DNA from 2 places in the Paenibacillus allorhizosphaerae genome. Region 2 is predicted to be linked to the other one. Evidence: a T-box and tRNA genes for the amino acid it is inferred to sense, from the RefSeq annotation. Region 2 holds a T-box; the other holds one or more tRNA genes.
The links. A T-box is a leader RNA that pairs with one kind of tRNA and senses whether it is charged. The one in region 2 lies ahead of ileS (isoleucine--tRNA ligase), so its partner is inferred to be a tRNA-Ile.
Positions count from the first base shown of each region.

Region 1: it has a tRNA-Ile gene. The T-box ahead of ileS (isoleucine--tRNA ligase) is inferred to sense a tRNA for this amino acid. The anticodon was not compared.

Region 1 is NZ_JBHSRV010000010.1:94,554-110,491, reverse strand. Features, by position in the region: gene ACFQI7_RS27910 (hypothetical protein) at 335-1,771, shown strand; gene ACFQI7_RS27905 (3'-5' exoribonuclease YhaM family protein) at 2,170-3,129, shown strand; gene ACFQI7_RS27900 (hypothetical protein) at 3,404-4,003, shown strand; gene ACFQI7_RS27895 (hypothetical protein) at 4,000-4,728, shown strand; gene ACFQI7_RS27890 (ABC transporter substrate-binding protein) at 5,100-6,440, shown strand; gene ACFQI7_RS27885 (hypothetical protein) at 7,010-7,690, opposite strand; gene ACFQI7_RS27880 (hypothetical protein) at 7,856-8,152, opposite strand; gene ACFQI7_RS27875 (hypothetical protein) at 8,919-9,512, shown strand; gene ACFQI7_RS27870 (hypothetical protein) at 10,130-10,360, shown strand; tRNA gene ACFQI7_RS27865 (tRNA-Ser) at 10,559-10,649, shown strand; tRNA gene ACFQI7_RS27860 (tRNA-Cys) at 10,653-10,726, shown strand; tRNA gene ACFQI7_RS27855 (tRNA-Glu) at 10,737-10,813, shown strand; tRNA gene ACFQI7_RS27850 (tRNA-Gly) at 10,818-10,891, shown strand; tRNA gene ACFQI7_RS27845 (tRNA-Phe) at 10,894-10,969, shown strand; tRNA gene ACFQI7_RS27840 (tRNA-His) at 10,972-11,043, shown strand; tRNA gene ACFQI7_RS27835 (tRNA-Gln) at 11,054-11,128, shown strand; tRNA gene ACFQI7_RS27830 (tRNA-Leu) at 11,130-11,218, shown strand; tRNA gene ACFQI7_RS27825 (tRNA-Lys) at 11,352-11,427, shown strand; tRNA gene ACFQI7_RS27820 (tRNA-Tyr) at 11,433-11,518, shown strand; tRNA gene ACFQI7_RS27815 (tRNA-Pro) at 11,520-11,596, shown strand; tRNA gene ACFQI7_RS27810 (tRNA-Ile) at 11,658-11,732, shown strand; tRNA gene ACFQI7_RS27805 (tRNA-Asn) at 11,741-11,815, shown strand; tRNA gene ACFQI7_RS27800 (tRNA-Ala) at 11,817-11,889, shown strand; tRNA gene ACFQI7_RS27795 (tRNA-Gln) at 11,979-12,054, shown strand; tRNA gene ACFQI7_RS27790 (tRNA-Lys) at 12,214-12,287, shown strand; tRNA gene ACFQI7_RS27785 (tRNA-Leu) at 12,300-12,385, shown strand; tRNA gene ACFQI7_RS27780 (tRNA-Pro) at 12,390-12,467, shown strand; tRNA gene ACFQI7_RS27775 (tRNA-Ile) at 12,557-12,632, shown strand; gene ACFQI7_RS27770 (ribonuclease H-like YkuK family protein) at 12,680-13,258, shown strand; gene ACFQI7_RS27765 (RtcB family protein) at 13,639-14,865, shown strand; gene ACFQI7_RS27760 (slipin family protein) at 15,449-15,938, shown strand, end outside.
Region 2 is NZ_JBHSRV010000001.1:1,255,651-1,271,588, reverse strand. Features, by position in the region: gene sigG (RNA polymerase sporulation sigma factor SigG) at 1-423, shown strand, start outside; gene ACFQI7_RS05620 (YlmC/YmxH family sporulation protein) at 607-909, shown strand; gene pgeF (peptidoglycan editing factor PgeF) at 1,018-1,878, shown strand; gene ACFQI7_RS05610 (YggS family pyridoxal phosphate-dependent enzyme) at 1,933-2,622, shown strand; gene ACFQI7_RS05605 (cell division protein SepF) at 2,684-3,106, shown strand; gene ACFQI7_RS05600 (YggT family protein) at 3,129-3,413, shown strand; gene ACFQI7_RS05595 (YlmH family RNA-binding protein) at 3,435-4,217, shown strand; gene ACFQI7_RS05590 (DivIVA domain-containing protein) at 4,335-4,814, shown strand; T-box leader at 4,894-5,187, shown strand; gene ileS (isoleucine--tRNA ligase) at 5,257-8,031, shown strand; gene ACFQI7_RS05580 (TraR/DksA C4-type zinc finger protein) at 8,094-8,855, opposite strand; gene lspA (signal peptidase II) at 8,966-9,493, shown strand; gene ACFQI7_RS05570 (RluA family pseudouridine synthase) at 9,511-10,461, shown strand; gene ACFQI7_RS05565 (aminotransferase A) at 10,476-11,645, shown strand; gene ACFQI7_RS05560 (N-acetyldiaminopimelate deacetylase) at 11,920-13,062, opposite strand; gene dapD (2,3,4,5-tetrahydropyridine-2,6-dicarboxylate N-acetyltransferase) at 13,141-13,854, opposite strand; gene ACFQI7_RS05550 (hypothetical protein) at 13,958-14,044, opposite strand; gene pyrR (bifunctional pyr operon transcriptional regulator/uracil phosphoribosyltransferase PyrR) at 14,395-14,964, shown strand; gene ACFQI7_RS05540 (aspartate carbamoyltransferase catalytic subunit) at 14,961-15,869, shown strand.

The DNA of each region.
Region 1 (15,938 bases), on a different contig from region 2:
GGTTATTAACTATGGCGGAAACCTTAGAGAAAGCGGGCAACTCACAGAAGATCACGAGAGAAGGAAAAAGTGAAACGAAAAGAAGAAAAAGAAAACGCAAAGAATAGCGTATGCCACTCGATTGAGCATGAATTACGAACAAAACATCGGGTCGGAGGAAAAACAAAGTCATTAAAAGTACTTTATCGTAAATCAGGACAGCCGGCCAGATCAATCGGCTGCCTTTTTTACGATACTTTTACTCATAATTGAAGTTTCTCTTCGAGCGGCCTGCCCGCTTGATGCTGAAGCGCTCCCGCGGGATATATACAAAAGTTTTGAAGAGGTGACAATATTGAAACGTGTTTCCTTAATCGAATACGAAAAGCCACGCATTTTAGCAGTTGATTTTACTTCAGAGCAAGTTAATCGAATACAAAATGCCGGTTATCAGGTGTTACGTGCGTCAAGTGGTGTTTTAGTTGATTCGGCGGGTCAATATTCCATTCCTTGCTCTATTCATGATGTGGACATCTGCTTAATCCATTTGAGAGATAATTCTTTTCGAACCTCAAAAAACAGAGTACGGGCAGATACTTCAATTGAAGCTTCTCCCTGCTTCCAAGCCTTATTGCAATCAGTGTGGGATAGAAGTGGATATACAATAGTTTTCATTGATGAAAAGACCCATCCTCTTGAATTCGATGAAATAGGTATTCTTAATCTTGGTGTTATTGATATTGACCGGGTTTATCATCCAAGCTCTGTTTCTTCTGTGAATAGGAAGCATGCGACTATTTCGTTTCCATTGTTTAAAGGACAAGACCTTTTAATAAATACTAACAACCCTATTGGTATAATCTATGACCATTACAAATCTTACGCTCAACATAAAGTTATCTCTGTTAGCAAAGATATTCAATTCAGCAATAATAATGAACCAATTTATGATTTTTTGCATGATTGGGTTGTCGTAAATGGTGGAAATAAGCGAGAAGCATTATGTCTTGAAGTACGAAAAATCGATCATGATGGTAAACAAGTCAGCGGCATCGCGATACTGCCAAGTTTCGGTGATAAAACAGCTGATGTAAGTATTCAAATAATAAGAGATCATGTCGCCAGTATATCACCAAGTCTGTTTTCTAAATCACCGCAAAGCTGGGTCGAAAATTATAAGCCTTTGCCGGTGACGAAAATTGAACAAGAATTGGATGCATTTGTAGAAGATGCAAAGAGGAAAATTATTGAATTTGAAAGGAACATTGAAATCACACACGAAAATTATGAGTGGCTCGACAGGCTACTAATTGGCGAAGGCGATGAATTTTCAAAAGCGGTTCAACAATCTTTGGTATTTTTGGGATTTAAAGTTATTGACGTGGATAGCCTTCCAACAACAGGAAATGCAAAGAGAGAAGATTTTCGAATAGAAGATGCGGCCGATGCATTCTTTGCCATAGGCGAGGCAAAGGCCACGAAGCGTGGAGCGAATAACGATATGGTCATGGATATACTCTCTCATAAAGCGCGGTATATGAGTGAGTTTAAAGTTTATGATTTGTCTGCCTTCTTATTTATTAATCACTCTAATCTATTGGAACCGTCTAAGCGACATGACTTTTATAAAAGAGAAGACTATCGAAGCCGATTGAAAGAAAACAAAATATCTGCTATCGATTCCTGCTATTTACATAATCTTTGCCAGCGAGTTTTAGGTGGAGAAATAAATGAACAAGAAGCAAGGGATCTTTTAAAACAAAACCATCCAGTCCTCAGTCTTCAAAAGTGAGAGGAACAAGATTCAAAGCGCATATGTTTGTGTCGCGGTGTGACGACACAAACATATGCGCTTAATCGTTTTGCGACACCAACATATGCGCATAATTGCGGTTGGCTTTCCGTACATCGAAAGTAGCAGCTTAGTTAACGGAGTACGTTTGTATGGAGCTGCACTATCGGCCAGCCGGGCATGATAGCGTAAAAACCAGTGTTTAGTAACGTAAAGGTTGCCGGACGACACGGCGGCCCCGGGTTATTATGATAGTGGATCCCAAAGTATCCAATATGAAAAGTGATGGTTCAATATTGACTACAATGAATATATTTATTAGATCTGGAATAAAAGGTATTTAGTCAGTAATTGTTGAAATACTAGTAGTCATTTTTGATAGGGAATGAGGAACATATATGACGTTGATTCGGACTTTCACTGAAGGTGACGAAATTACCGGCTTTTACTTACTAAAGAAAGCTGATTTAAAACAAACAAACGCCAGTCCACCAAAAGAATATTTTGATTTCGTAATTGCCGATACAAGTGGAGAAATTCCGGCCAAGATGTGGGAAGTTTCTTCAGCCGACAAAGAGACATATTTCCCGATGATGCTAGTTAAGGTAAACGGTCTTGTTCAAATGTACCGGGAGAAGCCGCAGCTGAAAATAATGAGGATTCGCAAAGCGACTGAAGAAGACGGGTATTCATTAACGGATTTCGTAAGATCCGCACCGATACAGCCGATCGATTTGGTTCACATAATAAAGAAGACGGCATCCAGTATCCAAGATGGTGATATTCAGAGTATTGTTCAGTTCTGTATAGCAAAAGTTGAAGAAAAACTCATGCATTATCCTGCGGCGAAAGGGATGCATCATGCTTATTATGCCGGCTTAGCATATCACATCTGCCGCATGCTCGAACTCGGTGAATTCGTAGCAAAGCAGCGTCCGTTCCTTAACCAAGATTTAATCAAAGCCGGTATTATATTGCATGATATTGCCAAGCCTGAAGAAATGATTTCTGAGCTTGGGGTCGTGACAGACTACAGCTTAAGGGGGAAACTACTGGGCCACATTTCCATGGCGGCTAACTGGATCACTGAAGCAACTGTAGCAATGGGTATGGATACGACCAGTGAGAAGCTCGTGGTTCTTCAGCATTTGGTTCTGTCCCATCACAATTTAGGAGAATGGGGAAGTCCGGTTCAACCGCAAGTCCCGGAAGCCGTGGCCTTACACTACATCGATCAATTGGATGCAAAACTGCAGGCAGTAGAAGATGCACTTGATACAATGCCAGATAACGAATCATGGACGGCTCCAATTCGAGTTATTGAAAACAAATCGATCTATCGGGTGAAACGTGACTAAAAGGCGTTCGCGGCGGTAGCATAGGCGACGGTATCGCCTGCAGCGTCTCTTCGGAGGGTGCTTTGTCTTTTATTTGAATACTCTTGCCTGGCTCTTAAAGCAGCTCAACAAAAATAAACCCGCTCCATATCAATGAGGCGGGTTCTTCGTGTACAAAGAAAAGAGGGCGGACTATTGGATACAACGTTTGGATTGATAATATAGTGCTAAAGATGCAGGAAATATTTTCTACCCACCGAATAAGTATTTTATTGTCGATAGGGGGTATTTCCATATGCCGTTTTTCAAAATAGCCGACCGTTATGCTTTTCTTCATATTGAGAACTACAATAAGTTAAACGAAATTGCATTAAAAGATAAAACAGCTAAATGGCGGTTCGACAGTCATGTCCATGGCAGGAAAGAGGCTAATGAAGCCCAGAAGCTTAGGGAAAAAACACTGCATCACTTGTATAAGACATCATCCAGTTTCGTTGACTTCTACTGTGAGTGGATTCACTTTGATCTTTCGGATCGAGATTTGATTAATCATGAGGTACCTTTTCTTTTATACGATTATGGCTGTATTAATGAATTTTTCGCCTATAGGAAGGTAAAGGAAGGTATACAAGAGGAGCTGTTCCCTGATCTTTACTATGATAAAGATGCAACATATCAGCTTTATCTCATTACCACAAACAAGAAATTGTTTGGCAAACAGGAGCAGCACATCATCTTCTCGACCATGATAAACACCAATGAAATCATTTCGATCACAGGTGAACTAAAGGAATTTATTATCGAGCTGCCAACATCTTATATTATTTGCAGCGAGTATTTAAAAGTGGTACAGAAACAACAAGTTTGCGTTGTAAAGGATGGTAAAACTTCATGAATATCGATTGGGGAACATTTTTTGTTTCAGTACCCACTACGCTTGTTATTGTCGGAGGATTCTTTAAGCTCGCAGTCAATTCTTTTATAGATAACAAATTTAAAGAAAGACTTGAAACTCATAAGAAGGAATTACAGTTGATTGTGGAAGCTAACAAATTTGATTATCAAAGAAAGATCGCTGATTTTAATTTGTATACAGCTAAAAGGCATGAATCATATATGGATTTATATGATAAGGTCTTGTTGGCCGATGGTTATATCCGTTCTTTAATGGGGTTTCAAAATAGACCCGATTATAGAGAGTATGGATTAGAAGACTTAGAAAAATGGCTTAAAAGCTTTAATCTATTATCAAATAAAATTGAGGAGTTTAAGAATAAATGGACTAAGACTGAAGGCGTAGATAAAACTAGAGAGAGGCAGGAACTTCATAGAGAGATTGGAAATTACATTAGAATGGTCGAGGTTCAAGTAGCGAACCTTAAACTAAGTGAGGCTAAGAACTATTTTTTATCCAAGAGGTTGTACTTTTCGGATGAGGTTATAGTGCTTACTTCAGCTATAATTGCTGATTTAAACAATTTTTCAACTAGAGTCGAATATCTACGCGCGCATCAGGAGCCATTTCTCGATAGGCAAAGTTTAGAACAGGCCATTGAGAACAATTTAGAATCAGTGAGAAAAAAAATAAAAGCAGAGCTAAGCGTTGGTGACTACAATTAATTCATGCTGAAAACCTTGATCAATTTTAAGAGTGTAATAAAAGAAATGACACTAAATTAGAAGAGGGGGCTGGACGGTGCCGTGCTCCCGGTCTATTATTTTAATTACGTAAAACAGCAGTTTGATGAAATAAAATCCGGCTAAGTCATTCGTATTTGATGCCATACTACTAGGATAGGAGAAATTGAGTACATTTCCGAGTAGCGTTATAGTGCCCCCATCATTTCCCTAATTATTCATACATTCCTACCGTGCCTAATTTATAGTAATACATAAACATTTTTCGATAATAGCACAACATTATTTCAGATTCCGATATGATACAATTCATGTAGTAAGCGCTTTCATATATAAAAAAAGGTGGGAACGCAATGAAAGTATCAAACTGTTTGGCTACAATATTGGCCCTAAGTATGCTGGTTACTGCATGTTCAAGCGGCGGAACTCAAGGAACAGGAAAATCTGGCGAAAACAACAACAAGCCCGCAGAACTTGTAAAGCGAGAGCCGACCGAAATTGTTTTCGCGTCGGAGCTGGGTAAAACTCCGGAAGATTTTGAAAAAGAAATCGGCGATCCGCTTCGAAAGAAATTCCCTTGGCTTACGGTTACTTACATTGAGCGTGGTACCGGAAAAGATATTACCGATCTTCTTACGGCCGGGACACCGCCGGATATTTATTGGTATGTATATAATCGTTTTCCTAACAAGATTCAAAGCTTGGGCCTCGAATACGATATGACGGATCTTATCAAAAAATACAAATTCGATACGAGCCGCCTGGAATCGGCATCGCTGAAAGCTTTGGATCAGTTTACCGGCGGCAAAGGCATATATGGATTGCCGTTCGTATCCAGCACTTCTGTTATGTTTTATAATAAGGACATTTTTAACAAATTCGGCGTACCTTATCCGAAAGACGGAATGACATGGGAGGAAGTGCTTGATTTAGCCAAAAAAATGACCCGGAACTTTGACGGGACAAGTTACCGGGGACTGGCATCATTCCACGCTTATCTTTTGAGGGAGAATCCGCAGGGCTTGAAGCCGATTGATCCGAAGACCGGGAAGGCAAGCTTGAACACGGAAGAATGGAAGAAATTATTCCAAAGCCTGCTGCGTATTTATGAAATTCCCGGCAATATGAGGCCGAAATCAAGAGCTACGAACCCGGAACTTCAAGCGTTTGCCAAAGATCAGAACATCGCGATGGCTGTATTGAACAATGACCTCAACCACGTAAAATTAATTCCCGAAGGCATGAACTGGGATGTTGTTTCCATGCCGACTTATGCGGATAAACCGAAGACGGCGGACCAAGCGTCCCCTTGGATGTACAGCATCATGTCGACAAGCAAGCAGAAGGAAGCGGCCTTTGAGGTGCTATCTTATCTGTTATCGGATGAGTTTTTATTGAATGAATCGAAGCGCGGCGTTCGCACCCCAACGACGAATGAGCAGATCAAAAAAGCGTTTGGCTCCGACTCGCCATTTTTCAAAGGCAAAAACGTAGGGGCGTACTACTATCACCAATCCGCCCAACCGCCTTCGGTGAGCGGCAATCCGCAAATCATGTCTCTAATTTTGGATGCAGACACCGTCGTTAACAATAAATTCCTCGATATCATCCTCGATGGGAAAGATATTAATACCGCGCTGCGTGAAGGGGATGAGGAAATAAATAAGTTGATTGAAAAGGCGCAGAAAAAATAATCGAGTTCAAGCCTGCTCAGCGCGGTAATCGAAATTTCAACACCGCGCCTTACAAATCAAATTCAAACGTAAAGCGGTCGAGCAGGATGCGTCATTTTTGCTCGACCGCTTTATGTTTGCCGCCCCAATAAGAAACGGATCTAGCTTAAAAGCCCAACAGGATCGCCGTCTTATCGTCGGGGCGGATGCGGCTGCTTCGTCCCAATCTTCCATTCCAGCATGTACGGCTCGATTACCGCTCTCCAGCAATTAATGAAAAACGGCTTCATGGCTGCCTCCGGGTAAACCATTCCGTCTGAGACCCGAAACAAAAAAAAGAACGGCATATCCGCAGCACCGTCCGTTTGCCGGTTACGTTATGGATTTGCCGTTCTGCTCAGATCGGCCAGCTTATTTATCGTTTGCCAATTGCGTGTACAGCCGGCTCCCGACGATTTTCGGGGCCAGAAACACCGACATTCGTGAGGGCTTTTTTGAAAATGACGGAAAGCCCGTCGTCGTCCGAAAAGCGTGAAGAACCTGTTCCTTCTTATTTTTTTCTATTATAATAATTTGACGAATTTAAGTTTTCAAGCGGATTCTGATTCACTGACATAACCTAATATGGTGAGTATTTCATTACTCTTTGTAAGTATATCCGGTATTGATCTCCAATAAATTTGATTCACACTAATTGGCTCTGCAAATCCATCAAAATGCGGTGAATCTAAAAAAAATCTGTAACCTAGATCATTGAAGTTTGCTTGACCTTTTTTTCTTATTTCAAGCTGATAGGCGTCTTCAGTAAATTTAGACTTATTATCCAGCACTTTAGTTACTTGCTGAATTAATTTCAATCTAAACACGTATGATCCATTTGAGGACGCATAGTCTCTACCATCTACACTCTTCCACATAATTCGCTTATTAAAGTTACTGTTATTCGGTCGGTTTTTATTATACAACTCATAAAAGTGATCAACAGTACTGAACATTATTTTATCTGTCAGTATCACATCTTCGCCTATTTTATAAATAAATTCATAGCAGCATTTGTCGTCAGGAAATGAAGATATATCGCATGCGATTATCGAAATTAACCAAATTGATTCATAGCATACTAAACTTGCTTCAAAAAAATAAGCATCACTTGGAAGATGCGAAAGAATGCCGCGTACAATCCGTTCGCCATACTTAATTGATAGCAATTTGTCATAGTCAAGAATCCCGGAAGTTGTAACTAGATCATAAATGTCCGGCTGGTTCGACATAAAACCCCTCACTCACAGTACTAGATTATCAATCTACCATTATCCATTTAGTTCCTCATGACGTGAAAATCATACTTTGAGATAATATTAATTGTTATCGTAATAACTCCAAAGAATGCTACATCAGCGATTGTGGGCATCATAAGAAAGTTTCTTTTGAGACTTTCAATGCTCATAGAACTGTTTAGTATTCATATCAGGTGCAAGTTCGCTATGTAAATCTCCAAGTACCCGGAGAAGGTCTATATTACGTTCTCTATACGGAGTTGTATATGCCTTATGGCTATACTGTACGGACGCAACAACACCTTTGTCGAGTGAAACGATTTCTGTAGAACTACGGTCGAGTAATTCTTTATGAATATAGAAAAATGCCTCGTTGAGCTCTTCTCTAGTTAAATTATGAAACGCCAAATCCAGTTTAAGCACATCAGTTATAAGAGATGGTTTTCTACTCTGCAAGGGATTCACCCTCAATCTCGTATTTTAAATCAACTATTATCCATTTATTCCCTCACGGTCTGAAAATATACTTTTACTTTGATTACGTCAAGAATCATTTTGATGAATTTAAATTAGCGACCATCACGCATGTTTCGACGAGCCGGTATTTTGAAGAAATTGGTATCTTAAAAAACCGATCCTGAGATCGGCTTTTCAGTGGAACGAAAGTCAAGATCTCGAGCTAAGTTTGGGGCTTTGCATTTTTTGTCGGTGCTAGGAGGGCAAAAGGATTAGCTATAAGGAAGCCACTATGCACCAGGGTAGAGTGTGAAGTTTGCTTTCGGTACGGGAAGTGAATGTTTGTGCTGAATCATAGGGTAGGGGACACAAAGGCTAACTCTAGTAAGAACTCTAGTATGAAATGATAGATTGAGGGAATGCTATATTCTAAGGAGGTGGAATGAGTATGAAACTTTCAAAGAAAAGAGCACTTAATCAATATCATTTTCTTATGTACGTTAAAACAGGGGATCTAAAATACTTAAAGAAGATACAATAAGATGAACAAGACACCGTCTGTTTTGGGCGGTGTTTGACTCTTTTTAACCCACCTCAGGGAACCTATTCGGGTGGTTTTTTCGATTTTAACAAACTAGCTTATTAACACGGAGCTCTAAAACATTGCTTTTTTTAGCTTTTTTCAGTTATAGTAAATCAACATAGCATATCAAATATTCAAATAACTGAATATATAATAGTATTCAGATTTTGACAAGGGAAGGGTTTGTTTGACGATTATATGCTTGATGAAAACGATATCTATTGTATAACAAGAAAAGATCTTATTGACTATGGAATTCAATTTCTAGACGGAGTGGGAAGTTATAGTATTTGCAAAGTGTGTATAAAAAACGGTGGTTCTTGCTGCAACTTTTGTTCTCATTTAAAAAACGGAGTGGGGTGTCAAAGTAGAAACATAAGTTGTACGTCCTGGTTATGCGGTTACTTAAAACTACTTTTTTATTCAGCAGGACTACTTAAAGGTTGGAATGCATTATGGGACGAAGTCCCAGGCATAGATTTTAGAAAGGATTATACCCCTCCACTTATAAAAATGAAGGTGCACCTGCACCTTGAAGTACCGCGTTTAAAAGAATTAGGCGAGGCATTAGCTGCTGATCTTAAATCTAAGTTGAGTAGAGATGAAGATAATCTTGATTTCATTGTACTGAAGGAAGATTTAGACGATCTTATTGATGAGATTCACTTTGCTGAAAATTCTACTGTTGCATCTTTCTATAAAAGAAGACTTGATCACATACTCAAAGACTTTACTGAATTCCGTCGATCTGTAATACGCATGAAATTACAGAATTAAGGAGGAGGGTCTTAGGAGGTGTTCAAAACAAATGATCTTAGTTTAAACAACAAATTTACTTCGCAGAATACAGGTTCTGCGAAGTAAATTTTAGAAAATGACTGGATAATTTGGTTGAGGTAAAACATCCCGGCATGCTTATCTATGATGAAAATCCACTTGACATTAAAGTTGTAATTGATTTATGATGAGGAAAATTTAGGTGCATGGAAAGGAGCGTGAGCGAGGATGAAAACGGCCATATATCCATTTGGATATGAGTGCATTCAGCAGTGGAGCCTATCGGAAGGCGACCATTTATTTCTTAATTCCCAAAAGCCTCATACCTCGCCACGCGGCCTTTTTTCGATATCCCTATCCCCCTAACGAAAGGGAGGAACTGTAGGCAAAATAGCGTCATTTTTGACGTTTTTGTCCGGATATGAAAAGACCGCTGGAATATTAGCGGTCTTTTTTCTTTCACGGGAATTTGGATAAATGATGAAATAAAATAAAAAAAAGGGTTGACAGTAAAAATAACCCATGGTATTATCACATCAGTAAAGCGGTAAAACATTAAAGTAATAACGCATGAAAGTATTTGGCGCGAAATCCACGAAGAAAGGAAGGGATAGGCCATGAGAAAGCCGTTATTTATGAATCCATGTAAGCAGTCTTATCAGCAGCAGCCATTTGGCTATCAAGAGATTACGATCAATCATGAGTATGCCGATTTTTGGCGCGAACATGGCATTAATGGGCAATTTTTGAGCTTCCTTAAAGCCTATATCCATCCGATCAATCGTAGCTTTTACGTGCCACGTTTGGGCCGTTCGATCCTTAAAAGAGGAGGAACGGTGCTAACGTGATCTTGAATCGCGGACCGTTCTGAATCTGAATCCGTTGATCCATAGATTTTGTACGTATAAGGCTACTTGCACTCAAGCAAGTGGTCCATTTGTGTTTGTCTTCTTTCGGGCGAGGTTCTCCGATAAACGACTCAAATGGTACCACGGCGGGGCGAGTAGCTTTTTCTATACACAAAAAAGAACATATGTTCCTCTCGTGAAGAGGTGGCAGAGTCCGGTTTATTGTATTCGTCTTGAAAACGAAAGAGGTTAGCGGACTCCAAGGGTTCGAATCCCTTTCTCTCCTCCATATGGACCGATGGCGAAGTTGGCTAACGCGGCGATCTGCAAAATCGTCAATCGCAGGTTCGATTCCTGCTCGGTCCTTCAAAGATTTGGCGCATTAGGCAAGCGGGTAAGCCACACGACTTTCACTCGTGCATTCGGTGGGTTCGAATCCCCCATGCGTCACCAACACGTGGAATTAGTTTAACGGTAGAACGGGTGCCTTCCAAGCATTAAGAATGGGTTCGATTCCCGTATTCCGCTCCAATGGTTCGGTAGCTCAGTTGGTAGAGCGATGGCCTGAAAAGCCATGCGCCGCTGGTTCGATTCCAGCCCGGACCACCATGGAGATCATGGCGAAATGGCCAACGCGACGGGTTGTGGCCCCGTTATCGCCGGTTCGATTCCGGTTGGTCTCCCTTAAAATATTGCCTCTTAGCCAAGTTGGTAAGGCAGCGGTCTTTGAAGCCGCGATCCCAGGTTCGAGCCCTGGAGGGGCAGCCATGCGGCTGTGATGGAATGGCAGACATGCGGGCCTCAGACGCTCGTGCAGCGAAAGCTCACTTGTGGGTTCAAGTCCCACTGGCCGCACCAAAAGTACATATCGATCGGTTCGCAAAGTGTGAGTTGACCATTAGATGGGTTGATGGTGGTTGAACGAAACACGAGCTGTAAAAAATCGGTGGGAGTCTAACCCGCTCCTAGCAAGGATTTACCGTGACCACATGCTGGCGTAGCTCAATCGGTAGAGCAACTGACTTTTAATCAGTAGGTTGAAGGTTCGAACCCTTTCGCCGGCACCAAACTTGGGAGGATAGCGAAGAGGTCAAACGCAGCTGACTGTAAATCAGCTCCCTTCGGGGTTCGGCGGTTCAAACCCGTCTCCTCCCACCAACGGGATGTAGTTCAGCTTGGTAGAACGCTAGTTTCGGGTACTAGAGGCCATCGGTTCAAATCCGGTCATCCCGACCATAAACGAGCGTTGTCAGCGCAGAGGTCGTCAGGGGCTCAAATCCCCTTGGGGCCGCCATATGCTGTCGTAGCTCAGAAAGGTTAGAGCGTCCGGCTGATAACCGGGAGGCCAGTGGTTCAAGTCCACTCGACAGCATCATATTTAGGGATATAGCCAATCGGTAAGGCAGCGCACTGTTAATGCGTGACATGCAGGTTCGAGTCCTGCTATCCCTGCCATGGGGTCGTAGCTCAGTTGGAAGAGCAGCTGCTGTGCAAGCAGTAGGTCGGAGGTTCGATTCCTCTCGATTCCACCTAAATGTAGGGGTCCATGTTCCTTGGCCGGCGAGTCTGCCTCCAAAACAGACTGTGGTGGGTTCGATGCCCACGCCCCCTGCCATCTCGGGGTATAGAATAGCGGTCAAATTCACGGGACTTTGACTCCCGCATCTCCGGTTCGAATCCGGATGCCCCTGCCATCGGGACGCTTGAGGAAGTACATTCGTTCGCAAGTCGAATGGTTCGGTTCGCTGCCGAAGGTTCCGAAAATTAGCTTTTCCGTCCGTTGAAGCACGAACGACGGTTCGGATCGATCGGCTCCGTTTGAGAGCCGACATCGATAAAATGGACGGGTGCGTGGGCTTGTAGTTTAACTGGTAAAACACCCGACTCTTAATCGGCGAGAGTGTAGGTTCGAGTCCTGCCGGGCCCATATTTCTTCTTTGCGCCTCTGACGGAAATGGCAGACGTAGCGAGCTTAAAATTCGTGGTCGAAAGACACTGAGGGTTCGAATCCCTCGGGGCGCACCAATATCGGGAAGTAGCTCAGTTTGGTCAGAGCACCTGCCTTGGGAGCAGGGGGCCGCATGTTCAAATCATGTCTTCCCGACCATATGAGATATGACGGAATGGCAGACGTAGTGCTTGAGGAGCTGCGGATTCAAAGACCGTGGGAGTTCGAGTCTCCTTATTCCCATTTCAGCGCCTTTAGTTTAATGGCGAAGCAGTCCGGCTCATAACCGGCCATATGATGGTCCGAGTCCATCAGGGCATACCAATTTACAATGAAAGGAAGAAGCCAACCTTGCGTTACAGGTGAACCCCATGAAGACAAAAATACGACAATTCCCATTGATTCATGAAACGACATTCCGCAATAGGACTGAACAGAACCTTGAGTTTCGCGACGTCATGGACAGGATTTCACGTTTCATCGAGAGCGACCCAAGGGCGGTTTATGATCTCGTGGTTACGACCGATTCCCAGACCCATTCTGGGCATACGAAAGCAGTTACTTATGTAGTGGCATACCGCGTCGGACGTGGGGCCTGGCTATGCAGCCGGCAAATTATTTTACCGCGGGAAATTCGCTCTGTTCACGAAAAATTGTCACTGGAAACGACCTTTTCACAGGAGATTGCCGCACTGTTCGGTTTTGCCGAACGCGATCGTCTCGAAAGCATCATTCTGCCTTATCTCGACCAAGGAGCTGATATTCGGTTCATGGTGGATATCGATGGTGGTGCGGGTACGAAAAATAAGACGGCAGCTTACGTTGCTGAAATGGTTGGTCGAATTGAGGCAATGGGTTTGATCGCAAGGGTTAAGCCTGAATCGGTAATGGTGAGTATCGCTGACCGCGAGACGAAAAGACCTTATCGTTTACGAGTTGCTTCTACTTAGCGTTATCTAACAGATTCTGGAGGGAGGAAGATCCTTCCGATCATCGGCAGGGCGGCAGGAAAGCAGAACTTATGAGCTATGAGTGCGGTAGCATGAATGGAGCACGGCGACGGTGCTTTTGGCTACTAAACTTATCAGAACCGCAATTTTTTGTTACCTGTCACGCTGCCACTTATATTCGTGCCAAAGGATATCTCTGATAATGAGAATCAAAGAAAGTTAGCTTTCATAAGTTTAGCAGCAGAATGGAAAAATTTCTCGAACGTCGTAATACTTTTGCCATGTACGTTTGCCCTGTAATCAACGATTCTAATACTAGAAAGTCGTCAAGCGCGGCATTGCAGGAAATTTGGAAAGACAATAAAGAGGAGATGTTTATCATGGCTTATCAATCAATAGATGGAGTTCGGGTTTGGGGCAATCCTGATGAGGGGGCGCTTGCCCAGGCTAAGAGGTGTGCGGAAACCGGGCGGGTCGTACAGGCTCTGCTCATGGCTGATCATCACAAAGGATACAGTCAGCCGATCGGAGGGGTTATCGCCTATAACGGGCAAATTTCACCATCAGGAGTGGGCTACGATATCGCCTGCGGGAATAAAGCGGTAAGAACGAATCTCCGCATGGAAGATGCCCTTCCGCATATTTCCCGCTGGATGGATGAAATTGCCCGTAAGGTTTCGTGCGGGATCGGGCGCGCAAACAGCGAGAAGGTCGATCATGATTTGTTCGACGATCCGGATTGGGCGGTTTATGCAACTGTGGGCAAACAGGAGCACGACAAGTTGAAGGCATTGGCCCGTGACCAGTTAGGTACGGTGGGGAGCGGCAATCATTTTGTCGATTTGTTTGTGGAGGAAGCGACCGGGGCGATTTGGATTGCGAATCATTTTGGCAGTCGCGGCTTCGGCCATAAGACGGCCAGTGGGTTCTTGAATCTGGCGGCTGGCAGAAGGTTCCTTGATAATGCCCCTGGAGAGAGCATGGATCAACCGCCTGTATTGCTCGATTTGAGCAGTGAGGTTGGCGATATGTATTACCGAGCAATGAAGCTTGCCGGCCGTTACGCTTATGCGGGACGCGATTATGTGATCGGGCAAGTGCTTTCGATTCTGGGGGCGGAGGCAGAGTTCGAAGTGCATAACCATCATAATTTTGCCTGGATGGAGGAGCATGAAGGCAAACAAACGGTGGTTGTCCGCAAAGGAGCCACCCCTTCGGCTCCCGGGCAGATCGGGTTTATCGGCGGCAGTATGGGCGACATCTCCGTGATTGTCCAGGGGAAAGATTCTGACGAGAATCGGGCGGCCTGCTACAGCACGGTGCACGGAGCTGGACGAATCATGAGTCGGACCCAGGCGGCGGGCAAAATGAACTGGAAAACGCGCACACGCAGCGGCGGGCTTATCTCCCCGGAGAAGATGATGGAGGCTGTCCGCAACTACGGCGTGGAGCTCCGTGGCGCAGGAACGGATGAAAGTCCGTTCGTATATCGGAAGCTGCAGGAAGTATTGGATGCCCATTCGGAGACGATCGCAATTCTTCATGTATTGAAACCGATTGGCGTATGTATGGCGGGGGCGGACGAGTTTGATCCTTACAAGGATTGAATCGTTAACTTGCCTTGTACGAGATGGTTATCGTTTGAATGTTGCTGAAACTATAATCCTCTCACAATAAGTATCGGGTATCACGGCGGAATGCCGTCTACTATAAATTTGGATGATGTCGAGAGGGCCGTTACCTAGGCAGGGATTTCCAGACGATCCTGCAGTACTTGTTCACCCTGTGAACAGGTATCCTGTAGCGCTACCTTCGGCATCATTCCTTAAAGTGTCATGGGTTCGAATCCCATATCGCATTCACGGCGATTAGCTCAGTGGTAGAGCACTCGACTGGTAATCGAGAGATTTCAATCAAAGGGACCTTTTCGGCGGGAATCCTCTGCACACCTTCGGGTGGGCGCTGAGGAAGGAGCTTTGCAGCCGGCGGATACCGGAGCGGAAAGAGTTTCTGCGCCACGTAACAATGGAATGATCAACTGTGGTCTGAAGTTGGGCCGCATCGACATCATTCGAAGTTTCGGGGGCAGATATCGATTTCCGACCCTTAAGCGCGGCTCCGCTTCTGACTCAGGAGGATCCCCAACAAAAGGACACATCACACATGCATCCGTTTAGTGAGGAGGTCAACATGCTAAAGAAAATTATCGTCAAAACCGACGAACGAGGATTGTTGTTCAAGAAAGGCAGTTATGTGATGCATCTGCAGCCGGGAATTTATCGACTCACCCCTTTATCTGACGATGCGGTCGTGCTGCTGAGCGTTTCAAAGCCTTTTACCGTACAGGGGAAAGAGCTGAACTTGTTTCTTCGGGATGAGCGGCTGCTGGAGGAGCTAACTGTTATCGATGTTCAAGATCATGAATACGTACTTCATTACGAGGATGGAAAGTTCGTCTCGCTGCTGACAGCTGGCAAATACGCATTCTGGAATGTGCTTAAGAAGCATGACTTTGTCCGGGTAGATATTCGTCAGCCGGAGGTGGGGCCAGAGGTGGATAAGGCGATCTTGCCGAAAGTAGCGGGATATTACTATACTTCCGAAGTGGCCAGCCACGAGACGGGAATGCTCTTCTACAACAACGTGATGCAGAAGGTGCTGGCGCCGGGGAAATATTACT
Region 2 (15,938 bases):
GATATCGCCTACAAGGCGCTGCAGGTGCGGGATCAACTGACGAACCAGAACTCGCGCGAACCGACAATTTATGAAATTTCCGAAGCGCTGAACGTCCCCAAAGAAGACGTCGTCTTCGCACTCGATGCGATTCAGGACCCGGTCTCGCTCTTCGAGCCGATTTATCATGACGGCGGCGATCCAATCTACGTGATGGATCAAATCAGCGACGATCGCAACAAAGACGTTTCGTGGATCGAGGGCATTGCGCTTCGCGAGGCGATGCGCAAGCTGAACGACCGGGAGAAAATGATATTATCGATGCGCTTTTTTGACGGGAAAACGCAAATGGAAGTCGCGGATGAAATCGGCATTTCGCAAGCGCAAGTATCCCGGCTGGAGAAGTCGGCGATCTCCCAAATGCAAAAGCATGTCAAAAATTAAGCCCCGAATAACGGGCAACTGGTGCGATGAAAACGGCCTGAACCGCGTGAAGCGGGGCAGGTCTTTTTAAATCGTGCGAAAGTTTCTTCCGCTGCATGGACATTTTGCTGGGCTCCCACATATAGTATAAAAAAGGGCGCCGACAGGAAAGCCCAATCCATGAGAATACGTGGTGGTTGCAGCGTGAAAATATCGGATTTTCAAACCAAAGACGTGATCAACATCGTGGACGGAAAAAAGCTCGGGCAAGTGAGCGATCTGGAGCTTGATCTGCGGGGCGGCCGGATCGAAGCGATCGTCGTGCCGAATTCAACCCGTTTCTTCGGCCTGTTCGGAGGAACGACCGAGGTGGTCATTCCTTGGAAAAATATCGTCAAAATCGGAATGGACGTCGTCCTTGTCAAACTGGACGATTTGCGAACGTATCGTCCGCAAGATGAAACCGACCCGTCCTATGAATACAACAACCGGCCTTATCGCGCTTAAGCGACAGGCGGGCGGGAACAACGAAGAGCAGCCGGTGACGAACGCGGATGCTCTTTTTTTTCGCTTGGTGTATACTTAAAGGAATATGCCGGGAGGGGAGTGCAAACCATGGAACCATTCGCAAAGCAATCGGCCGGGAACGGCAGCGTCACGTTGACTTTATCTTCATGGACGGAACGATACCCGCAGCTGTCAGCCGGATTTACGACCCGGCTCGGCGGCGTCAGCGCCGAACCGTTCGGCAGTTTAAATTGCGGTCTTCATGTCGGCGACGATCGTGAAGCGGTGGTTGCCAATAGAAGACGTTTGGCGGGAGCGCTGCACATTCCTTTTGAAGCCGCGACGTATGCCGAACAAGTGCACGGTAAAGAGATTCAGGTCGTCAGCCGGGCGTTGCGCGGAGCGGGGAACGATTCGCGCGAAAAGGCGCTGCAGGCGAAGGACGGATTTGTCACGAGCGAGCCTGGCGTCTTCTTGTTTGCGCTGTTCGCCGATTGCGTGCCGCTGTTCTTCTACGACCCGATTCGTCGGGCGGTCGGGCTGGCGCATGCCGGTTGGAAAGGAACGGTGCTGCAAATCGCCAAAGCGACGCTGGAGACGATGAGCGCGGCTTTCGGCACGAAACCGCGAGATGTGATCGCTGCAGTAGGACCATCCATCGGGGCATGCTGCTATGAAGTGGACGATGCGGTTATCTCCCGCGTCGACAAGCTGCTGCCCGAGCTGCCGGGTTCCGGGAACGGTACAGAGGGGTCTTCAGCCGTCTACGAGCGTAAAACGGACGGAAAATATAACTTGAACTTGCAACAATTGAACCGACAAATTATGATAAAAGCAGGAATTTTGCCGGCGCATATCGAAATAACAGGTTTATGCACAAGCTGCCGGACCGATTTGTTTTTTTCACATCGAAAAGAAAACGGAAAGACAGGGCGGATGGCTGCCTGGATCGGGCTCAAGGAACAGTAGGAAACGGCCGGGAGAATCACTCCCCCGGGCCGTATGATGAGGTGAACGTTGGATTTGACTACAACGCTGAAAGAACGCATACAACTGGTGGAAACGAAAGTGGCGGACGCTTGCCACAGGGCGGGCCGAAATCGCGATGACGTTGGGTTGATCGCAGTAACGAAATATGTTTCGCTGGGGACGACCGGCGAAGTGTTCAAGGAAGGGCTCTTGCATGTCGGAGAGAACCGCTGGCAGGATGCGCAGCCCAAATGGGAAGCGTTCGGCAGTGAAGGGACATGGCATTTTATCGGCCATCTTCAGACGAATAAAGTAAAGGATGTTGTAGGCAAGTTCGCTTACATTCATTCGTTGGACAGGCTATCGCTAGCAAAGGAAATCGATAAAAAAGCCGCCGCGCTTGGGTTGACGGTGAACTGTTTTATACAGCTCAATGTTTCCGGGGAAGAGACGAAATACGGTTTGGCGCCGGAAGCGCTCTTGTCGTTCGCCGAGTCGATACGGGATATGAAACACATCGCGATCGTCGGGCTGATGACGATGGCGCCTTACGAGGCGGAACCGGAGTCGACGCGTCCGGTGTTCCGGGGACTGCGCGAATGGCGGGACCGTTTGAACGAATCGGCGGTATTAGGCTACGAGGTGCCGCATTTATCGATGGGCATGTCGAACGATTTTGAAGTAGCGATTGAGGAAGGCGCAACCTGGGTGCGTCTAGGTTCGATTCTGGTGGGTAAAAAATAATAGGAAGCTCTCGGCATGTTTTTTAAGGTTTCATTCGGAAAGCTGCAGAGGAGGAGAGGGAATGGGCGTCATGAACAAATTCATGAATTTTTTAGGCTTGCAGGAAGAAGAAGAGGTCGTCGAACGCGAACGTATATCCGAGTCACAGGAGGAATATGAAACCCCGCTCGCAGATACGCGTAAGAATAAGGGAAACATCGTTAGCATACATTCACAAAAGAATGTCCGAGTCGTGCTTCACGAGCCGCGTTCCTATGACGAAACGCAGGAAATCGCCGATCACTTGCGTTCCCGCCGCCCTGTTGTGGTCAATCTTCACCGGGTGCGTCCCGATCACGCGACGCGAATTGTCGATTTTCTGAGCGGCACCGTCTACGCTTTGAACGGTTCGATTTCCAAGATCGGTCCGAATATTTTTTTATGCACGCCGGATACCGTTGAAATTCACGGCTCGATCTCGGAAATAATGAATCAAGAGAGCTAACGACTATTATTATGAGAACGAGGTGAGCTTCAGCTTGTCGTACTCCATCGAAGGTTATATCCTTACACTGATCAACATTTACCAATACGTGCTTATCGCATATGTTCTGCTGTCATGGCTGCCGAGCGCAAGGGAAAGCTTTATCGGCGAAATGCTAGGCAAGCTGTGCGAACCGTATCTCGGCGTATTCCGACGGTTCATTCCCCCGATTGCGGGCATGATCGACATTTCACCGATCGTCGCGCTGATCGCGCTGCGATTTGTGGGCCAAGGAATTATCGCCGTGATTGGTTTTATTATTCCTTAAGCTGATTGCAGGTGAACCGTTTTGACGAACGAGCATATTTACGCTCACTTTCATCCCGACGAGAGCCGTTTTGTCGATAAAGCGGCCGAATGGGTGGAAAGGGCGGAGCAGCATACGGTAAAGCTCACGGACTTCCTCGACCCGCGGCAAGTGCATATTCTCACGACGATCGTAAACCGGAGTACGGATGTGCACGTTCGCCTGGAGGGCGGCCATCCGGGAGCGGAGCGCAGGAGAGCTTTCATTGCGCCGGACTACCGTGTGCTGGATGGCGAAGACATGGGCATCTCCCTGATCAACGTAACTTCGCTGGATGATAAGCTGAAAGATCTGGATCACGGCGATTATATGGGAGCGATTCTTGCGCTCGGCATTAAGAGGGACAAGATCGGTGACATTTATCCGCGCGATAACGGCTGCCACTTTCTCGTCGCGAGCGAGGTTGCGGATTATATGCGGCTCCAACTGAATCAGGTGCATCGGGTGCATGTACAGACAGAGCAATTGCCGCTGAGCCTCCTGCAGGCGACGGAGACGAAGCTGGAGGAGATGCATTTGACGGTGGCTTCGCTTCGGCTGGACGGAATCGTCAGCGATGTATACCGTTTGAGCCGGGCCAAAGTGCTAATCCCGATCAAGGCCGGACGCTGCAAGGTCAACTGGAAGCAGGAAGAAGACCCCAGCAAGCCGCTGAAGCAAGGGGACGTCGTTTCGCTGCAAGGCTTTGGCCGGTTCAAAGTGCTGGAGATCGAAGGCTTGACAAAAAAAGGGAGATATCGACTGGAAATCGGCAAATATGCGTAATTGCCGATTTTTTTGTTCTTCATTGCAGGAATATAAGCGGCATTGTCGAATATAGCAATTACATATCTTGGAGAAAAAAACGCCAGCTTGTTTGTCAAATTTGCAGGAGGTGCAGCAATGGCATTAACACCGCTCGATATACATAACAAAGAATTCAGCAGATCGTTTCGGGGATACGACGAAGATGACGTGAACGAATTTCTGGATCAGGTCATCAAAGATTACGAATCGCTGATCCGTGAGAATAAAGAGCTGCAAAACCAGCTTGCTGCAATCCAGGAGCGATTGGATCATTTTTCCAACATCGAAGAGACGCTGAGCAAGACGATCATCGTCGCCCAGGAAGCGGCCGATGAAGTGAAGACGAACGCGAAGAAGGAAGCGCAACTGATATTGAAGGAAGCGGAGAAGAACGCCGACCGCATTATCAATGAATCGCTGTCCAAATCTCGCAAAATCGCGCTTGAGATCGAAGAGCTCAAGAAGCAGGCATCGATATACCGCACCCGTTTCCGCACCCTGATTGAAGCTCAGCTTGAGCTGCTCGGTACGGAAGACTGGAGCTCCTTAGAACGTATGGAAGTGGAGCAGCCTTAATCATACTTTGGCATCCACAGCCGCGTGCAGAGTTGACGCAAGCCCTAATTTTCGCTATACTCCTGTATAAGTTCACATGACGAAAACGATGATTGGGAAGAGTACTTCGCAGAAGCTATTGTCAGCGAACCGGGGATTTGGTGCGAGCCCGGACTTTGGCGGCGGAGGAAAATCACCCGGGAGCATCGCTTGAACCTAGTCGCAACTGTTACAGAGGTATTGACGCTGTCAGTTGTCGACCTTAAGGCAGTAAAGCAGATCGGTTGATCCCGTTATCGATCGCCAGAGTGAAGACATTAATGGAGAGGCGTGTGAAAGCGCCGCATACCTTTGTCTTAATCAGGGTGGTACCGCGAGACTTCTCGTCCCTATATTTAGGGATAAGAGGTCTTTTTTGATGTTTGAAATCAATAAGGATGAAGAAACAGGGAGTGCGATGAACATGGATTATGGCAAAACGTTGAACCTGCTGCAGACGGATTTTCCGATGCGCGGAAATTTGCCTCAGGCAGAACCGAAAATGCAGCAGCAATGGGAAGAACAGGACAATTACAAGCTTGTACAAGAGAGCCGCAAAGGAAAGCCGAAATTTATTTTGCATGACGGCCCTCCATACGCCAACGGTGATATTCATATCGGTCACGCGCTGAATAAAATATTGAAAGACATCATCGTTCGCCATAAAACGATGCAAGGCTATGATGCGCCTTACGTTCCGGGCTGGGACACGCACGGGCTGCCGATAGAGCAGGCGATCGCCAACAGCGGCAAAGTCGACCGCAAAAAAATGAGCGTTACCGAGTTCCGCGATTACTGCAAGGAGTACGCATTGCAATGGGTAGAGAAGCAGAAAAAGCAGTTCAAGCGTCTGGGCATTCGCGGCGATTGGAACAACCCGTATATTACGCTGCTGCCGAAGTACGAAGCGCAGCAAATCCGCGTATTTGGCGGCATGGTGAACAAAGGCTATATTTATAAAGGACTAAAGCCGGTATACTGGTCTCCTTCCTCGGAGAGTGCTTTGGCGGAAGCGGAGATCGAGTATAAGGACAAGACGTCCGCTTCGATCTATGTCGCTTTTCAGGTACAGGACGGCAAAGGCAAACTGCCTGAGGATGCATCGATCGTCATTTGGACGACGACGCCGTGGACACTTCCGGCGAACCTCGGGATCAGCGTACACCCGGACTTTGACTATGCGCTCGTAGAGGCAGCAGGGAAGAAGTACGTGCTGGCGCAAGGGCTGCTCGAAGCCGCCTCGAAGGAAATCGGCTGGACGGACGCGAAGGTGCTTTCTACGCTCAAGGGTAGCGAAATGGAGCATATTTTATGCCGCCATCCGTTCTACGACCGTACGTCGCTGGTCATGGTCGGCGAGCACGTTACGCTGGAAGCCGGTACAGGCTGCGTTCATACCGCTCCGGGACACGGCGAAGACGACTTTGTCGTCGGACAAAAGTACAATCTCGGCGTGCTTTGCCCGGTGGACAACCAGGGCCATTTTACGGCGGAAGCGCCGGGCTTTGAGGGCATGTTCTATGATAAAGCGAACAAAGTCATTACGGAAAAGCTGACGGAATCCGGCCACCTGCTGCATATGAGCTTCATTCAGCACCAATACCCGCATGACTGGCGGACGAAGAAGCCGGTTATTTTCCGGGCGACGGAGCAATGGTTCGCCTCGGTCGATAAATTCAGACAAGAGATGCTGGATGAAATCAAGCGCATCAACTGGACGCCGGAGTGGGGCGAGATTCGTCTGCACAATATGATCGCGGACCGCGGGGACTGGTGTATTTCGCGTCAACGGGCATGGGGCGTGCCGATTCCGATTTTTTACTGCCGCAGCTGCAACGAGCCGATTGCAACGCAGGAAACGATCGAGCATGTGGCCAAGATTTTTGAGCAGGAAGGGTCCAACGCCTGGTTTGAAAAAGAAGCGAAAGAGCTGCTGCCGGCGAACATGGTTTGTCCGAAATGCGGGCATGATCATTTCCGCAAAGAAACGGACATCATGGACGTTTGGTTCGATTCCGGTTCGAGTCACGTGGCCGTATTGGAAACGCGCGAAGAGCTGCAGTGGCCTGCCGACCTGTATCTGGAAGGCTCCGACCAATACCGCGGCTGGTATAACTCATCGCTGATTACAGGGGTAGCGGTGAAAGGAACCGCACCGTATAAAGGCATTTTAAGCCACGGCTTCACTTTGGACGGCGAAGGCCGCAAAATGTCCAAATCGCTTGGCAATACGGTCGATCCGAATCAGGTATGCGACAAGCTGGGCGCCGATATTCTTCGTTTGTGGGTTTCATCGGTGGATTATCAATCCGACGTGCGGATTTCCGATAACATTTTGACCCAGATCACGGAAGTATATCGCAAGATCCGCAACACCCTGCGGTTTTTGCTCGGCAACTTGTCCGATTTCGATCCGGCCAAAGATCGCGTAGCTGCCGCTCAAATGAGCGAGCTCGACCGATTTGCGCTTTTGCGATTGCACCGGATGATCGATCGGGTCGCGAAAGCTTACGACAGCTACGAGTTTCACGTCGTTTACCAAGCGGTTCACCATTTCTGCGCGGTAGAGATGAGCGCATTTTATTTGGATATTTTGAAAGACCGTCTGTACGCGAGTGAGCCGAACGATCCGGCCCGCCGCGCGGCGCAAACGGTACTGTACGATGCTCTCACAGCCATCACCAAACTGATAGCTCCGATTTTGCCGCATACGGCCGACGAGGTGTGGAAATATATTCCGGGTGTGCAGCTGCCGACCGTGCAAGTGGCGGAACTGCCTGCGGTAGATACTACGCTGTTCGACGAGAAGCTTGAAACGAAGTGGGAGCAATTTATCGAGCTTCGCGACGATGTGCTGAAGGCCCTCGAGGAAGCGCGCAAAGAGAAGCTGATCGGCAACTCGCTCAGCGCAGCGGTTCATCTGTATCCAAGTGCGGAAACGGCGGAGCTGCTGAAAGGCTTCGAGCAATTGGATCAATTGTTTATCGTCTCGGCTGTAGAAGTGCATGAAGCCGGCGCTGCGGAACCCGAAGGCGCGCACAAGTTCAAAGGCGCTTCCGTGAATGTAACGGTTGCTGAGGGCGAGAAGTGTGAACGCTGCTGGATCGTAACGCCGGAAGTAGGGCATGATGAAACGCACCCCACCTTGTGCAAGCGCTGTGCGGGTGTAATGAAGTCAGGAGCCGTTACGGGGGCATAATGTCAAAGAAACAACGAGCCGTTCCATCCGGATGCCGTCTGGGATTGCTCGTTGTTCCTGCTTTAGTCGTAGCTGTCTTCAGATAGCGTGTCGGGCTCTAGCAGCCCGTCGCCTTCGCCGTTTTGCATGTAATGTTTGTATGCTTGATTGCGTACGACGGTCACTTGCTGACCGTAAATGTCTGTGGCCAGAAAGCTTTCATAAGCTTCCACGTAGCCTTCGTTCTCATCCGGCTCTACTTCCATTTCGTTGTAGCTGTCGGATTTGTTCGGATTTTCGGCCATTGCCGGCGAGTTGGACGAGCCCCAGCTCTCGACGATTTGCCAGGCGTCCTCGCCGTCAAACTGATTTTGCTCCGGCAGCTCGTCCAGACTCGTTCGGCCGAATGGCGGCGCCATGATTTTTTCTTCGACCGGTCGTCGTTCCGACACGTGCGGATCAGGCACATGGTCGACGCAATAAGCGGTCGTCGGCATCGCTTCAAGCCGTTCGAACGAAATCGCCTTGCCGCAAGTACGGCAAACGCCGTAGTCGCCGGACTCGATGCGCTGAAGCGCTTCGTTGATGTCGGTGAGATGACGTTCCGCATTCTCGTTCAAAGCGATATCTTTTTCCCGTTCAAACATCTCTGAACCGAGATCGGCCGGGTGATTATCATAAGCGGACAGCTCGCCTGTGTTGTCGCGCATCGATTGTTCCAGTCCGTAATTGTTTCCGGATTCGAAATGGGCATCGAGCCATTGCTTCTCTTCTCGAAGCTTCTTTGCAAGCAACTGAAGCTGTTCGGGCGTAAGACTGTTAGGGTTAACCGGACGGTTCGTCAAAAAGAGACGCCTCCTTTAATAAATCGTATGTGCTTGTATTTTTAACGGATCCGGCTGTTTTTAGCGGAGGAAAATCCTTGAATCGTAGAAACGCTTAAGGAGTTGTTAGCTTGAGATACTACATTTATGCTGTAATCGTTCTGCTGCTGGATCAGGTTACGAAGTGGATGATTGTGAACCGGCTGATGATCGGCGAGTCGCGATCGGTGATCGGCGAGTTTTTTCAGATTACGTCTCACCGGAACCGCGGCGCCGCTTTCGGCATATTGCAAAATCAGCGCTGGTTTTTCATTGTCGTTACGATTGCCGTAGCTGTCGGTATTGTCTGGTATTTGCAAAAGACGACAAAAGAGGGTAAAAAGCTGCTACCTTTCGCTTTGAGCTTGCTGCTCGGCGGAGCGCTCGGCAATTTTATCGACCGGGCTTTGTTCGGCGAAGTCGTTGACTTTTTGCAATTCCGATTTCAATTCAATTGGTTCGGTACGCCGGTCGACTATACATTTGCCATCTTCAACTTGGCCGATGCATCGATTTGTATCGGGGTTGCGCTTATATTCATCGACTCGTTTATTAGCTGGCGCCGCGAATCAAGACAAAATAAACAGACGACGCTGGAAAGCGGGGACGCACAATCATGAGATTGACGGATCGGGACATGGAAATGCAGGAAGAGCAAGAGATGCAAGAGCAGCGTTACGAGTGGATGATTGCGGCGGAGGAAGCGGGGGAGCGGATCGATAAATTTTTGGCCGAATCGCTCGACGATAGTATCTCCCGGACGCAAATTCAGCAGTGGATTAAAGACGGCTGTGTCACGGTGGGCGACCGGACGGTAAAGCCGAACTACAAGCTGCCCGAAGGAGAGCGGCTTATCCTCGTCATGCCGGAGCCCGAAATGCTTGAGCTGACGCCGGAGCCGATATCGATTGACGTCGTGTACGAGGATGCGGACGTCATTGTGGTCAATAAACCGCGCGGTCTGGTCGTTCATCCGGCGCCTGGGCATTACAGCGGTACGCTTGTTAATGCACTACTGTATCACTGCAAAGATTTATCCGGCATTAACGGCATCGTTCGACCGGGAATCGTACATCGGATCGATAAGGACACGTCGGGGCTCCTGATGGCGGCCAAAAACGATCTGGCGCATAATGCGCTGAGCGAGCAGCTCAAAGCGCATACCGTCAACCGAAAATATATTGCGCTTGTGCATGGGAATGTGCCGCATGACAACGGAACGGTCGATGCGCCGATCGGTCGCGACCCGAAAGACCGGAAGCTGTTTACGGTGACGGATAAGAACAGCAAGCATGCGGTTACGCATTTCGTCGTAATGGAACGGTTCGGCGATTATACGTTGGTTGAGCTGAAGCTGGAGACGGGCAGAACGCATCAGATTCGGGTGCATATGAAGTTTATCGGCCATCCGTTAGTCGGCGACCCGCAGTACGGACCGGCCAAGAACAAAGGGATAGCAATGGAGGGTCAGGCGCTGCACGCGGCCGTACTCGGCTTCGAGCATCCCCGAACCGGTGAGCACCTTAGTTTCGAGGCGCCGCTGCCGGATGATATGGTGCGACTGCTTGAAGTTCTAAAAACAAGGTAAGGGACGATGAAGCGATGGGGAACGAGCCGCTTACGCATTTGATTAACCCGCAGGTAAAAGAAATTCAAATTTCGGGTATCCGCAAAATTTCGAATTTGGTCAGTACGTACAAAGATGCCATCACGCTAACGATCGGCCAACCGGATTTTCCGACGCCGGATCATATATTGCGCGCCGCGGAGCAAGCCGTTGCCGATCATCGGACGACATACACGCCGAATCCAGGATTGCCGGAGCTGAGGCAGGCGGTATCCGAATTCGTGCAGCGCAAATATGGGCTGAACTACAACGCGGCAAGCGAGATTATCGTAACGACCGGAGCGAGTCAGGCGCTTGATATTACGCTTCGGACGATTTTAACCGCAGGGGCGGAGGTTATCCTTCCCGGTCCGATTTATCCGGGCTATGAACCGCTTGTTCGGCTTTGCGGCGGCGTTCCCGTATATGTCGATACGCGGGATAACGGCTTCAAGCTGACGGCGAAGCTGCTGGAGCCTTACTTGACGGACAAAACGCGCTGCGTTATTTTGTGCTATCCGTCCAACCCGACCGGCAGAGTCATGTCGGAAACGGAGCTTGCAGATATGGCGCGGCTGCTGGAAAACCGCAATGTGTTCGTCATTTCCGACGAAATCTACAGCGAGCTGATCTATGACGCACCGCATCGCTCGATCGCTTTGCTGCCCGGAATGCGGGAGAAGACGATCGTGATCAACGGGTTGTCCAAATCCCACTCCATGACAGGGTGGCGTATCGGATTTACGCTTGCGCCGGCTTATTTATCCGAGCATATGGTCAAAGTGCATCAATATAATGTGACCTGCGCCAGTTCCATTAGCCAGTATGCGGCGATCGAAGCGCTGACGAACGGGATCGACGACGCGCTTCCGATGAAAGCGGAATATGTGAAGCGAAGAGATTTCGTTTATGATCGGCTGGTCGGCATGGGACTGGAGCTAGTCAAACCGGAGGGCGCTTTTTATTTATTCCCGTCGATTCGCCGCTTCGGACTGTCTTCCATGGAATTTACGATGAAACTGCTGGAAGAACAACGGGTGGCGGTCGTGCCTGGAGATGCTTTTTCCACTTATGGCGAGGGCTATATCCGTATATCATATGCGTACGGTATGGATGTATTGGAGCGGGCGATGGATAAGATGGAAGCGTTCGTGAAAGCATTGTAGCATAAACCTGGATTGCCGCTAGACATAATGAATAAAAAGAAAGCTCGCTGCTTCGAACTGCATAATCAGTGCAAGTTCTGAAGCAGCGGGCTTTTTATGTTCGCGAATGCTGAGGCCATGTGAAATCACGGTATCACGGCGCCGCTCTCAATTAAAAGCAAAAATTTTTACTTTATTGATGCGCTAAAGCGTTTAGTAAACTTTCTGCTCGCAAGAAAAGCTTACGCTAAAACACGAATGTATCTTCATCGTAAGGCTTCGATCGGAAGATTTTTTATTGCGATGCCTTAAAACTGATATACTGCGTCATTAACGAAATCGCGACTTCTATTGCCTGTTCATCCGGTTCAATCTTGGAATGATGGAGCCCATAGGGCGTATTGACGCCAAGCCAGAACATAAACCCGGGCACTCTCTCAAGAAAATAGCCGAAGTCTTCGCCGGTCATCGCTTCGGTACATTCGACCAGCGTTACGGTATCCGCTTGTGTTGAACGGACCCAATCCATAAACTGGGCGGTCACTTCATGGGCGTTGTACACTTGGCGATAATTCGCCCCGTAGTCGATCTCGGCTTTGCACTGAAACCCCGCTTCGATGCCTTGAACGATCGCTTCGATTCGCGATTTAACCAGCGTCATCGTCTCAGCCGAGAACGTTCGGATCGTCCCTTCCAGCCGCGCTTTTTCCGCGATAATGTTCTGTTTTGTGCCGCCTGTAATTTTACCGACCGTAATGACTGCGGAATCCAACGGATTGACATTCCGGGAGATAACCGTTTGCAGCTGCCCGACGAGCTGGCAGGCAGCAATAACCATATCGTTCGCATTATGCGGAAAAGCGGCATGTCCGCCTTTGCCGGTCAAATCGATAAACAGCTCGGACGTATTGGCGAACAAAATGCCCGGCTTGGTGGCAATCGTACCGACCGGATATTCCGGGGCAATGTGAAGACCGAATATTTCATCGGGCATCCAGTCCCGCAGTTCTTCACTTTGAAGCATCGGTTCGGCCCCGCCCGGTCCTTCTTCCGCCGGCTGGAAGATGAAAGTCAGGTCGTCACGGATCGGATGATGGGCAAAGTGCGTCAAAATACCAAGGCCGATCGTCATGTGAAGGTCATGGCCGCAAGCATGCATGAAGCCGGGGTGGGACGATTGAAAAGAATAGCCGGTTTCCTCCGTAATCGGAAGGCCGTCCATATCCGCGCGGTAGCCGTACCGGCGCTGCGGAGCAGTTCCTTTCACATTTACGAGAACGCCTGTTTGCCAGGTGCGAACCTCCAGACGCGCTTGAGGCAACGTTGCAATATAATCAAGCAAATAACGCTGCGTTTTGAACTCCTGAAAGCCGGGTTCCGGGATTTGATGAAGATCACGGCGTATTTGCACAAAACGGTCGAAAGAGACGGCGGACATAAGTTTTACAAGCCTCCTTGATGGCGCTGAGCTAATAGAAAGGCCCGGCGTCTGATCGCCGAGCCCGTCCCTTTGAAATTACAGTGTGCGAAGGTCTTTCAAAATTTCGGTCTTGGACTTCGTTTTGTCATCGACCTTCTTGATGATACGAGCAGGCGTACCGGCAACAACCGTATATTCCGGCACGTCTTCAACAACGACGGCTCCCGCCGCAACGACGGAGCCTTTGCCTACACGCACGCCTTCGAGAATAACCGCATTCGCGCCGACGAGCACGTCGTCCTCGATCACCACCGGCTGAGCCGAAGGCGGTTCGATCACGCCTGCGAGCACCGAACCTGCGCCGATGTGGCACATGTTACCGACTTTTACGCGGCCGCCGATGACAACGCCCATATCGATCATCGTGCCTGCGCCGATCGAAGCGCCGATATTGATGACTGCGCCCATCATGATAATCGCGTTGTCACCAATGCCGACCATTTCGCGGATCACTGCGCCCGGCTCGATGCGAGCGTTAATGCCCTTCAGGTCGAGAAGCGGGATCGCCGAGTTGCGGCGGTCGTTCTCTACAACATAATCTTCGATTTTGGCGGAGTTTGCGTCCAGTACCGCTTTCACGTCAGTCCATTCGCCAAACAGGACGCCGCTTTTGCCGGAAACGAACGATTGAATCGCATCGCCGAAAGTGATCGATTCCAGATCGCCCTTTACGTATACTTTGACCGGTGTTTTTTTCTTGCTTGTTTTGATCAGGTTAATAACTTCTTCCGTATTCATTTCGATAGACATAAAAGAAATTCCAGCTCCTTATGTATATTGCAACTGCTACAACGCGAAGCCAAGTTGTCAGTTGTCAATGAGATTGCAACTGCTACAACGCGAAGCCAAGTTGTCAGTTGTCAATGAGATTGCAACTGCTACAACGCGAAGCCAAGTTGTCAGTTGTCAACGAGATTGCAACTGGTGCAACGTGATGCACGGTAGGCAGTTGTAATCAATGATACCTCTTTTATAGCATAAAACGACTGCCTCTAGCAATCCTCGACCGACACAGCAGGCTCGCCTATTGACAGACTATGTCGAAAGTGGGATAATATTTTCAATTGCATAGCACCTTTAAATGACAGTCCCGTGAGGCTGGCAAGGTGAACGTTGAGAAGGAAGGTCTACCTCAAGCTGATGGCAGGATAAGCCATCAGCTGACCGCAAGGTAAGGGGACCTTCTGCTCGGATGTACGCAAACCTTGCCTCTACAGGCAAGGTTTTTTTATGCCTCACGACGAACGAAGGCAACACAAGCAACCCCAAAGCATAGGAGGCTGCGCCTAAATGCAAACCGAGCATGTATTAATGGATGAAACCGCCATACGGCGGGCGCTGACCCGGATTGCTCATGAAATTTTGGAGCGCAACAAGGGTTTCGAGAACTGTATGTTGATCGGAATTCGGACGCGGGGCATTTACTTGGCGAAACGGGTGGCCGAGCGTATACAGGACATCGAAGGCGTGCCTGCGACGGTGGGCGAGATCGACATTACGCGGTACCGTGACGACCGCAGCGTGAGCGCGGAAGCGGCCCTTGCGGGAAGCGGAGAAGAAGCCGCCGGCATCGAAGGCAAGCTGGAGGTGCAAAACAAAAAGCTAATTCTGTTCGACGATGTGCTGTATACCGGAAGAACGGTTAGGGCGGCGATGGATGCGCTGATGGATTTCGGACGTCCGCAAATGATTCAGCTTGCGGTGCTGATCGACCGGGGACACCGGGAACTTCCGATTCGGCCCGATTATGTAGGCAAAAACATCCCGACCTCGCGGCTCGAAAGTATTGAGGTCAAACTGGATGAAGTGGACGGAACCGACCAGGTGATCATTAAAGGACAGAGGAGGCCAAACGAATGAGCGGACTTCAGGTTCAAACGGAGAAACACTTGCTTGGCACCAAGGATTTAAGCGAGCAAGAGATAACGTCGATTCTGGATCGGGCAGCCTATTGGGAGCAATATCCGGTAAAAGTATCGAACCATCTGCAGGGGCGCTTTGTAGCGAACATGTTTTTTGAAAATAGTACAAGAACGCGGTTTTCCTTCGAAGTCGCGGAAAAGCGGCTTGGAGCGGAAGTGCTGAACTTCTCCGCCGCCGTATCCAGCGTGCAAAAAGGGGAATCGATTTACGATACGGTACGGACGCTCGAGTCGATGGGGATTGACGCCGGGGTCATTCGTATGAAACCGAACGGCCTGCTGGCCGAACTGGCGCAAAAAATTAAAGTGCCGCTCATCAACGCGGGCGACGGCAATAACGAGCATCCGACGCAGGCACTGCTCGACTTGTATACGATGCGCAAGCATTTCGGGCATATTCGCGGCCTCCACGTGGCGATTATCGGCGATGTGCAGCACAGCCGGGTGGCGCGCTCGAATCTGTGGGCGCTGCGGACTCTCGGAGCGAAAGTAAGCTTTTGCTCGCCGCCAGGCATGCAAGCTCCGGAGCTTGGAGAGTACGCTTCCTACATTTCTATGGAAGAAGCGCTGAGAGCTGATGTCGTCATGATGCTGCGAGTGCAGCTCGAACGTCACGAGGGAACGTTGTTCGGGTCGGCGGAGGAATACCGCGCGGCTTACGGCCTTACGGTGGAACGAGCGGAACGGATGGCGCCGCACGCCATCATCATGCACCCGGCGCCGGTGAACCGGGATGTGGAGATTGACGACGAATTGGTGGAATGCCCCAAATCGAAAATCTTCCCGCAAATGGGGCACGGCGTGCCGATTCGGATGGCGGTCATTGAGAGGGCGCTTGGCTGAGACGTGCAGCGAACTCGGTTAGAAACGATAAAACGGCACAAATATATAGAATGAAACGAAGAAGCGGAG